DNA from 2 places in the Bacillus sp. V33-4 genome. Region 1 is predicted to be linked to the other one. Evidence: riboswitches for the same ligand, from Rfam matches in the RefSeq annotation. Region 1 holds a riboswitch; the other holds the start of a gene.
What was found. Region 1 has a riboswitch for lysine ahead of CVD23_RS10130 (amino acid permease). Riboswitches for the same ligand answer to the same signal wherever they lie in the genome.
Positions count from the first base shown of each region.

Region 1 (4,066 bases):
TGGCCGAACCATCTTTATTATACTTGCCGATTCTTGGTTTAAGCAGTAGTGTCGCAGCCAGGGCAGCCATTGCACCAGTCAAATGCACCACGGTGGATCCGGCGAAATCCTGTTTACCATGTTCCGCCAACCAGCCTCCGCCCCAAATCCAGTGGGCAACCACCGGGTAGACGAGCGCGGAAAACAGAATAGTGAAGACTAAGTAGACCGATAATTTAGCGCGCTCCGCAAAGCCTCCGAGCGCGATGGTAATCGCGATTCCTGCAAAAGCCAATTGAAATAGGAAGAAAACCGATGAAGAAAGATTGATGCCTTCAATTTCATAACCGGAATAAAAAAAGTGGGAAAGACCAACGAAAAAGTTCGCATTATCACCAAAAATAAAGCCAAATCCTACTGCCCAAAACACAAGTGAGGCAAGCCCAAACGTAAAGATCGTTTTTCCTGCGATATGACCCGCATTTTTCATTCGAGTCGAGCCGGCTTCAAGCAGAATAAATCCACCGATCATCAAAATGACTAAAACTGCTCCTACCATTACCCACAAGCTGTTCATCAAAAAGATGGTGTCCATACATTTTCCTCCTTTTTTCAATGTATTTTTCATAACATTTCATGTTAGAAAATATAACATTGATTTATTATTTCTTATTTTAACCGATTTGAATGATCTGTCAATGAAAATTTTAAAGTTTCTGATTGTTTAATGTAATAAAATATAACATTAATAATTGATTCATTAAGATAAAATCATCTGCAGACGGTTTTTCGGAGGTGTTAAGGAGAAAATAAAAAAACAAAGCTGACTTGTAAAGGATTGAATCCCAAGTCAGCTTTGTTCTCATATTGTTTGTTAGTTATTTGACTTCTTGCGGTTGACAATCGGATAAATGATAAATCCGGCCAGGAACAGCCCAATTCCTAAAGAAAATGTTTGCAGATCCGCAGTTCCCGATCTGATCACATATAGCGAATAGACCAACGCCAATGCCGCAATGATGCCATCAAGAACACGCGGTCCTTTGATGAGATCATATGTTTCTCCTTTAATCGTCAGCTTCAAGAAGAAAATGGCTGAGACAAGATAAGGAATTAAATAAGCAAGTGTTGCCGATGTTGTTAAAAAGGTATAGGCCTCACTGATCGTCCCGGAAATCGTCGAAAAGATAAAGATCTGTGACATTGCATTTGTAACCGTAAGGGCACGAACAGGACTTCCATTTTTATTTACTTTCGCAAAATAAGCCGGGAAAATGCCCGATTTTGCCGCTTGATATGGAACTTCTGAGCTTAGCAATACCCAGCCGATTGTTGCGCCAAATAATGAAATGACTGCGAGCACTCCCATAATCGTCCCACCGTTGTCGCCAACCATAGCGGACAGGGCGTCAACAAAAGGTTTATCAGAGGCTCTTAATACTTCCTGAGGTAAAATACCCATGATGAGCATCGTAATTCCCATGTAAATAATGAGCGCAATGAATAATCCAATGACGGTTGCCCGGCTGACATCCCGCTGCGATTTGGCGCGCCCGGATAAAATAACAGCCGATTCAATGCCAACAAATGCCCATAGCGTTGAAATCATGACTAAATTGATTTGGCTGGCAAGATTGTGCGTTTGCCCCTCAGCATCGACTACTGTTGTATAGAACTCACCCAAGTTGGAGGACTGGAAAGCAAACAAGGCAGCAACAATGAATAGTAAAAATCCGATAACCTTTGAAACTGTTGCAACGAAATTTAATTTTCCGGCAGCATTGAGGTTTGTTATTACGATATAATGAGTTCCCCATAGCAAAATCGTACAAACGATGAATGTAACCAATCTTCCTGCTTCAATTGGCTGGCCCCCGATAGTAAAGAGAACAGCAGAGCTGCCCATTACCGGGAAGAAGGTTGACAAATATCCGGCTAAGCTCGTGATGATCGCAACATTACTGATCCAGTTTGCGACCCAGTATCCCCAGACCATGCTAAATCCGGCTAATTTCCCTTTACTTTCGGATTGGAACAGAGCACGCGCATAGCTTTGCGGACCTGCCGTTAAATCAGGACGGCGAATTGATAATTTCCCAAAGACCAGTGCGATCATCAGAACTCCGAAACCTGTTATGATCCAGGCAATCGTAACTCCCATAGGGCTGGCAATTTGCGCCAGTGTACTTGGAAGCATAAAAATCCCCGAACCTACCATATTTCCAACGACTAAAGCTGTCAGCAGCCAAAGTCCCCAATTTTTTTCATTCATGCAAAAACCCCCAAGGAATCTAGTATTTAAACAATAAAAAACGCGTAGGTATAGTGTACCCGCGCGTTTCTGTGAATATAAAAAAACCCGCATCCTATCTCGTTCATAGCTCTCCCCAGAATAAATCTGCGACAGTCCTGCACCTATTCGATGCAGTCCCAGCGTGAACGGCTGTGTGGGTCCATCCATACTTCGGCAGCAATTCCTTTCACTCTTCGTCTCAGATCCCAACAGACCTCAGAAAAAGCTACTCTTAATTGCCGCAACCTCTACCTCACCGAGATAGCGATGAGGATTTTGTTCATATGAAATTGCTAGTATTGAGAATAGCAACAACGCAACCATCTGTCAACAATCCCGCTAGAATTCAGATTAGTTGTTATTATTAGTCTGTTCGGGTATTTTGCTCGTCGGCCAAAAAAATAAAAACTTTGGTTTGCGCGCAGGATGTATTTTTTATTCAATGTATTCAAATACTGTTAATGATATTCGCGAATATCACGTTATCACGTGTTTTAGCATATTCTATCCTATTATGAGGTGATTCAAAATGAGCTATAAAGATCACTTGGATCCACATTCTCAACAGTTTCACCATAATTGGACGAGACGTAAGCGCGCGAGTTCGCAAGTAAATGGACACACTCAGATGTCGCAAATGACCATTATACTAAGAAGTAACGCAAAGGCTCACAGGTGGTAAGGATATTTCTGAACTGAAAAGAAAGAAGACTTCTTCGGTCTTCTTTCTTTTTATATTAGTCGGGATACTCCTAATGGAACATCTCTGCCAATAAATGATAGGAGTAAATTTTATCTTGAAAATCATAAACATTGGTTATGATCATAAATTCATCTGTCCGGTAAAATTCACTTAAACGGAGAAGTTCATCTCTTACTTTCTCAGGTGTACCAATAATCATTCTCTTGCGGTTTTCTTTTACTTTTAATCGTTCCTCATTTGTTAAGTTCATGCTTTTCACTTCTTCGATCGAAGGGATACTTGTATCTGTCTGATTTCCCACCGCCAGCAGCCACATATCCTGGCTCAGTGCCATCTCCTCAGCTTTTTCTTCTGTCGAGGCGCAAACGACAAAAACACAGACATTTGCTGTTGGTACCGTTAAATATTGAGATGGTTGAAAGTCATTTCGATATTGGTCCATCGCTCTTTGCCCGTTAACAGGAGTAATGAAATGGCCATAAGTAAACGCTGTGCCGTTTTCAGCCGCAACCCGCGCACCCCGGTGTGTTACTCCCAAAAGCCACATTTGCGGAAGCGATTCTGTTGTTGGGAAGGCATGAACATCGTGAAATTGGTGAGCATCAGGCAAGCTGTTGTTTAAAAATCCTTGCAGGTCTTTGACCTGTTGCGGGAAGTCATTCATACTTTTTCTTAACCCATCTGTCAGCGCTAACCGGGTAGATGGCGAGCCTCCAGGTGAACGCCCAATTCCGAGGTCGATGCGGTTCGGAAATAATGCCTCTAAAACCTTGAAATTTTCAGCTACTTTATAAGGGCTGTATTGCGGGAGCAGAACCCCGCCCGAGCCTACGCGGATTTTTTTCGTCCTCGAAGCAAGATGAGAAATTAGAATTTCAGGCGCTGAGCCTGCAAACCCGTTCGTATTATGGTGTTCAGCCACCCAAAAACGGATAAATCCAAGCTCTTCTGCTGTTTGAGCAAGTTTCACAGTGTTTCGGAATGTTGAGCTTGCATTTCCTCCTTTACTGATAACAGATTGGTCCAGAACACTCAATTTCAAACAAATTACCTTCTTCCTCTATAAATAGCATGACAATAATGGTCTACTT
Region 1 is NZ_PGVC01000024.1:167,788-171,853, forward strand. It holds gene CVD23_RS10125 (ammonium transporter) at 1-574, opposite strand, end outside; gene CVD23_RS10130 (amino acid permease) at 854-2,251, opposite strand; lysine riboswitch at 2,350-2,531, opposite strand; gene CVD23_RS10135 (YpzG family protein) at 2,802-2,954, shown strand; gene CVD23_RS10140 (LLM class flavin-dependent oxidoreductase) at 3,025-4,017, opposite strand.

Region 2 (4,066 bases), on a different contig from region 1:
GAAGTTTGCAATTTGTTGTTTAGAGGTATGGTAACGAATATATTAAAATAACAATATTTTCTTGTTACTCGCACAGTCTTTTTCTATAAAATTTAGCTTACATTCAGCGGGAATTGTATATAATATATTTATAGAAAGAGGGGAAGCGCATTGAGTATTATCTCAGCAACAGAACAAACGGAAGAAGATCTTCCAACTGTAACTGAATTCGGCTACGAACTGATTCGGGAAACGCTGCTAACCGAATTGCTTGGCAGCGATGCACCAGAAATTTTATACTGGGCGGGTAAGCGTTTAGCCCGTAAATACCCGTTAAAGAATTTTGCCGACATCGGCGCCTTTTTTAAACAGGCTGATTGGGGCATCCTTACGATTGAAAAAGAAACAAGACATGAACTGGAAGCCGATCTGTACAACGAGCGGATTTCAAAGAAATTAAAAATGAAAGATAGCGGACATTTCCAGCTGGAAGCCGGCTTCCTGGCCCAGCAGATTGAGATGCAAAAGAACGCTGTTGCAGAGGCATTTGTACATCCGCGTAAAAAAGGGGCAAAAGTCCATTTTACCGTTAAATGGGATATTAAAGATTCCATTGCTAGATAACATCACTTCAGTTAGTTATTCGTTTCCGCCGAATAAAAAAGCTTTTAAAGGTGCCTGCCCTTTGAAAGCTTTTTTATTGTTGATGCGGACGGCTCACACTTCCCCCTTACAGCTGGACCTTAGTCCCTGAAAGCTCAAATGCCTGATGCAAAGCTTCGGTCGCCTTCAGCATTTGTTGTTCCTCTACTACTGCCGAAACTTTTATTTCTGAAGTACTGACCATTTTAATTTGAATGCCGCTTGCCGCAAGCACCTCAAACATCTCAGCAGCCACACCCGGGTTTGAAATCATTCCTGAACCGACAATTGACACCTTGGCAAGGCCTGCTTCTGATTCGATTCTCTCGTAATTCAGCACAGTCTTGTTATTTGCAAGCACCTGCAAAGCCTCATGGAAATCTTCACTTTTAATTGAAAAAGACAGGTTTGTTGTATCGGCTGATGTCGTGCTTTGGATAATGATATCCACGTTGATGCGGTGTTTCGCCAGTGTTGAGAAAATGGTTGCCAGGCTTGTCAAAGAATTAGGCAGCCCAAACACCGTCATTCTGGTAATTTCATCTTCAAACGCCACCCCGCGTACAACTAAATTTTGTTCCATTGATACTTCCTCCTCGATGATTGTTCCTGCTTCACGTTCAATGCTGGATCGCACTTCCAGCGGGACGTGGTAATTTTTTGCAAATTCGACTGCGCGTGGATGAAGCACACCGGCACCTAAATTAGCCAGCTCAAGCATTTCGTCATAGGAGACGGAAAAAAGCTTGCGGGCCTCCTTTACATAGCGTGGATCTGTTGTGAAAACTCCTGTCACATCTGTGTATATATCGCATTTATCAGCATGCAATGCAGCTGCCAGAGCAACAGCGGTCGTATCCGATCCGCCCCGGCCAAGCGTCGTAATTTCGCCTGCTTCGGTTACTCCTTGAAATCCAGCGACAATGACAATATTCCCGTTCTTAAGCTGTTCCTGGATCCTTTCCTTTTTAACATCAAGGATGCGCGCGTTTCCATGAATGTGCTCCGTGGAAATTCCTGCCTGCCAGCCCGTAAAAGACACTGCTTCATGGCCTTTTTCATTTAAAGCCATTGATAACAGGGAAATCGTAATCTGCTCCCCGGTTGTCAGCAGCATATCCATTTCACGCTTATTTGGCTGCGCGGAAATTTGTTTGGCAAGACCGACGAGTTCATCGGTCGTTTTTCCCATTGCCGAAACGACGACAACAACATCATTACCCCTTTGTTTTTCTTCAATAACCCTTTCTGCTGCGTTCAAAATCCGTTCTACACTGCCAACCGAGGTTCCCCCAAATTTTTGAACAATTAATCCCACTGTTTCCCCTTCTTTCTCGTTAATTCATTAGTTGTTATCCGATCTCTTATCGGGACTATCACGCTTTTTTAAAGAGCCTATCCAGCTCCATTGCATCAGATTTTCCGTATTTCGCCAGACGAAATTAAGCAACAAAAAAAGCAATGAGATAACTATCCCATTGCTGTGACGGACGTAATCAATAATCGGAACAAGCAGTTTCAGGCTTGTTTCCGTAAAAATACGCATGCACAGTGAGATAGCTCTCCAAGACCATGTCTTGACAATCCTGCATTTTTTCAATTCAGGACCAGCAAAGAAACGAATGAGCATTTCTTCACTTCGGCAAATTTCCCTTTCAAAGCTTTTCATGGAAGCTCAATCTTCTCCAAGCTTTTACTGATGAAATTTGCACCTCTACCTTCACTTTAACGCTCTAAAGTGATGTGATATAAAAGTTTGATTTATTATAGCATAGATGCAGCCAAGCTGACAATGTCATTCCTGCAATTTTTCGAACAAATCTGCTGCTACATTCGCGGGGAGTCCGGTAGCAACCAATTCTTCCAGCGATGCTTCGCGCATTTTTTTCACAGATCCAAAATGCTTCAGCAAGCCTTTTTTCCGCTTGTCACCAATTCCCGGGATGTCATCAAGCAAGGACTGAAAAAGCCCTTTTCCGCGAATTTGACGATGAAAGGTAATCGCAAAGCGATGGACCTCGTCTTGGATACGCTGCAGCAAGTAAAATTCCTGGCTGTTCCTTTCAAGCGAAATGACCTGAAGCGGAGTTCCGAACAGGAGCTGGGAAGTCCGGTGTTTGTCATCCTTAACAAGACCGGAAATCGGTATATCGAGGCCGAGCTCATTTTCCAGCACATCTCTGACGGCTTCTATATGGCCCTTGCCACCGTCAATAATGATCAAATCAGGCAAAGGAAGTTCTTCCTTCAACACTCTCGAATATCGTCTCCTGACTACTTCTCGCATGGATTCATAGTCATCAGGCCCTTTGACTGTTTTTATTTTATACTTTCGGTATTCTCTCTTTTCCGCCTTTCCGTCAATAAAAACAACGAGTGCCGATACCGGGCTTGTTCCCTGGATATTCGAATTATCAAAAGCCTCAATCCGGTGCGGGGTATAGATGCCCAGCGTTGCACCAAGATTTTCGACTGCTTTAATCGTTCTTTCCTCATCGCGTTCGATCAGCGAAAATTTTTCCGCGAGCGCAATTTTCGCATTTTTCACGGCAAGCTTAACAAGCTCCTTTTTTTGTCCGCGCTGCGGCTTTAAGACCTTTACTTGAAGGAGTTCCTCCGCCATTTGTGTGTTAACCGAATCCGGCACTAATATTTCCTTCGGTTTAAAATGGTTCGCTTTTTCATAGAACTGCCCCAAATAGGTGAGCAGTTCTTCTTCCGGCTCGTTATAAATCGGAAACATCGAAACATCCCGTTCGATTAACTTGCCTTGCCTGACAAAAAAAACTTGCACACACATCCAGCCTTTATCAACTGCATAACCAAACACATCTCTGTCCGTAAAGTCGGTCGTCGTCATTTTTTGCTTTTCCATCGTCGCTTCGATATGGGCGATCTTGTCGCGGTATTCCTTCGCCCTTTCAAAATCAAGTTCTTCAGCTGCGGCAGCCATTTTCTCCGATAATTCCGCTTTAATTTCTTTGTAACCGCCATTGAGAAAGCGGATTATTTCATCGGTGATATTTTTATATTCATCTTCACCAATCGGATTCACACAAGGTGCCAAACACTGCCCGAGGTGGTAGTACAGGCAAACCCGATCAGGCAATGTCGAACATTTGCGGAGTGGATAGATTCTATCAAGAAGCCTTTTCGTTTCGTTGGCTGCCTGAACGTTCGGGTATGGGCCGAAGTACTTTCCCTTGTCCTTTTTCACGTTTCTCGTAATGATCAGCCGTGGATGTCGTTCGGCTGTCAGCTTGATAAACGGGTAGCTTTTGTCATCCTTCAGCATGACGTTATACTTTGGATCGTATTTCTTGATCAAGTTCAATTCAAGAATCAAGGCCTCAATATCCGATGAGGTCACGATATATTCGAAGTCTTCGATTTCGTTTACAAGCCTGAGCGTTTTCCCGTCATGCGAGCCGGTAAAATAGGAACG
Region 2 is NZ_PGVC01000042.1:20,952-25,017, reverse strand. It holds gene CVD23_RS15305 (YslB family protein) at 151-603, shown strand; gene CVD23_RS15300 (aspartate kinase) at 710-1,939, opposite strand; lysine riboswitch at 2,171-2,346, opposite strand; gene uvrC (excinuclease ABC subunit UvrC) at 2,417-4,066, opposite strand, start outside.
Region 2: it holds a riboswitch for lysine, as region 1 does, so the genes downstream of both, CVD23_RS15300 (aspartate kinase) here and CVD23_RS10130 (amino acid permease) in region 1, are expected to answer to the same signal.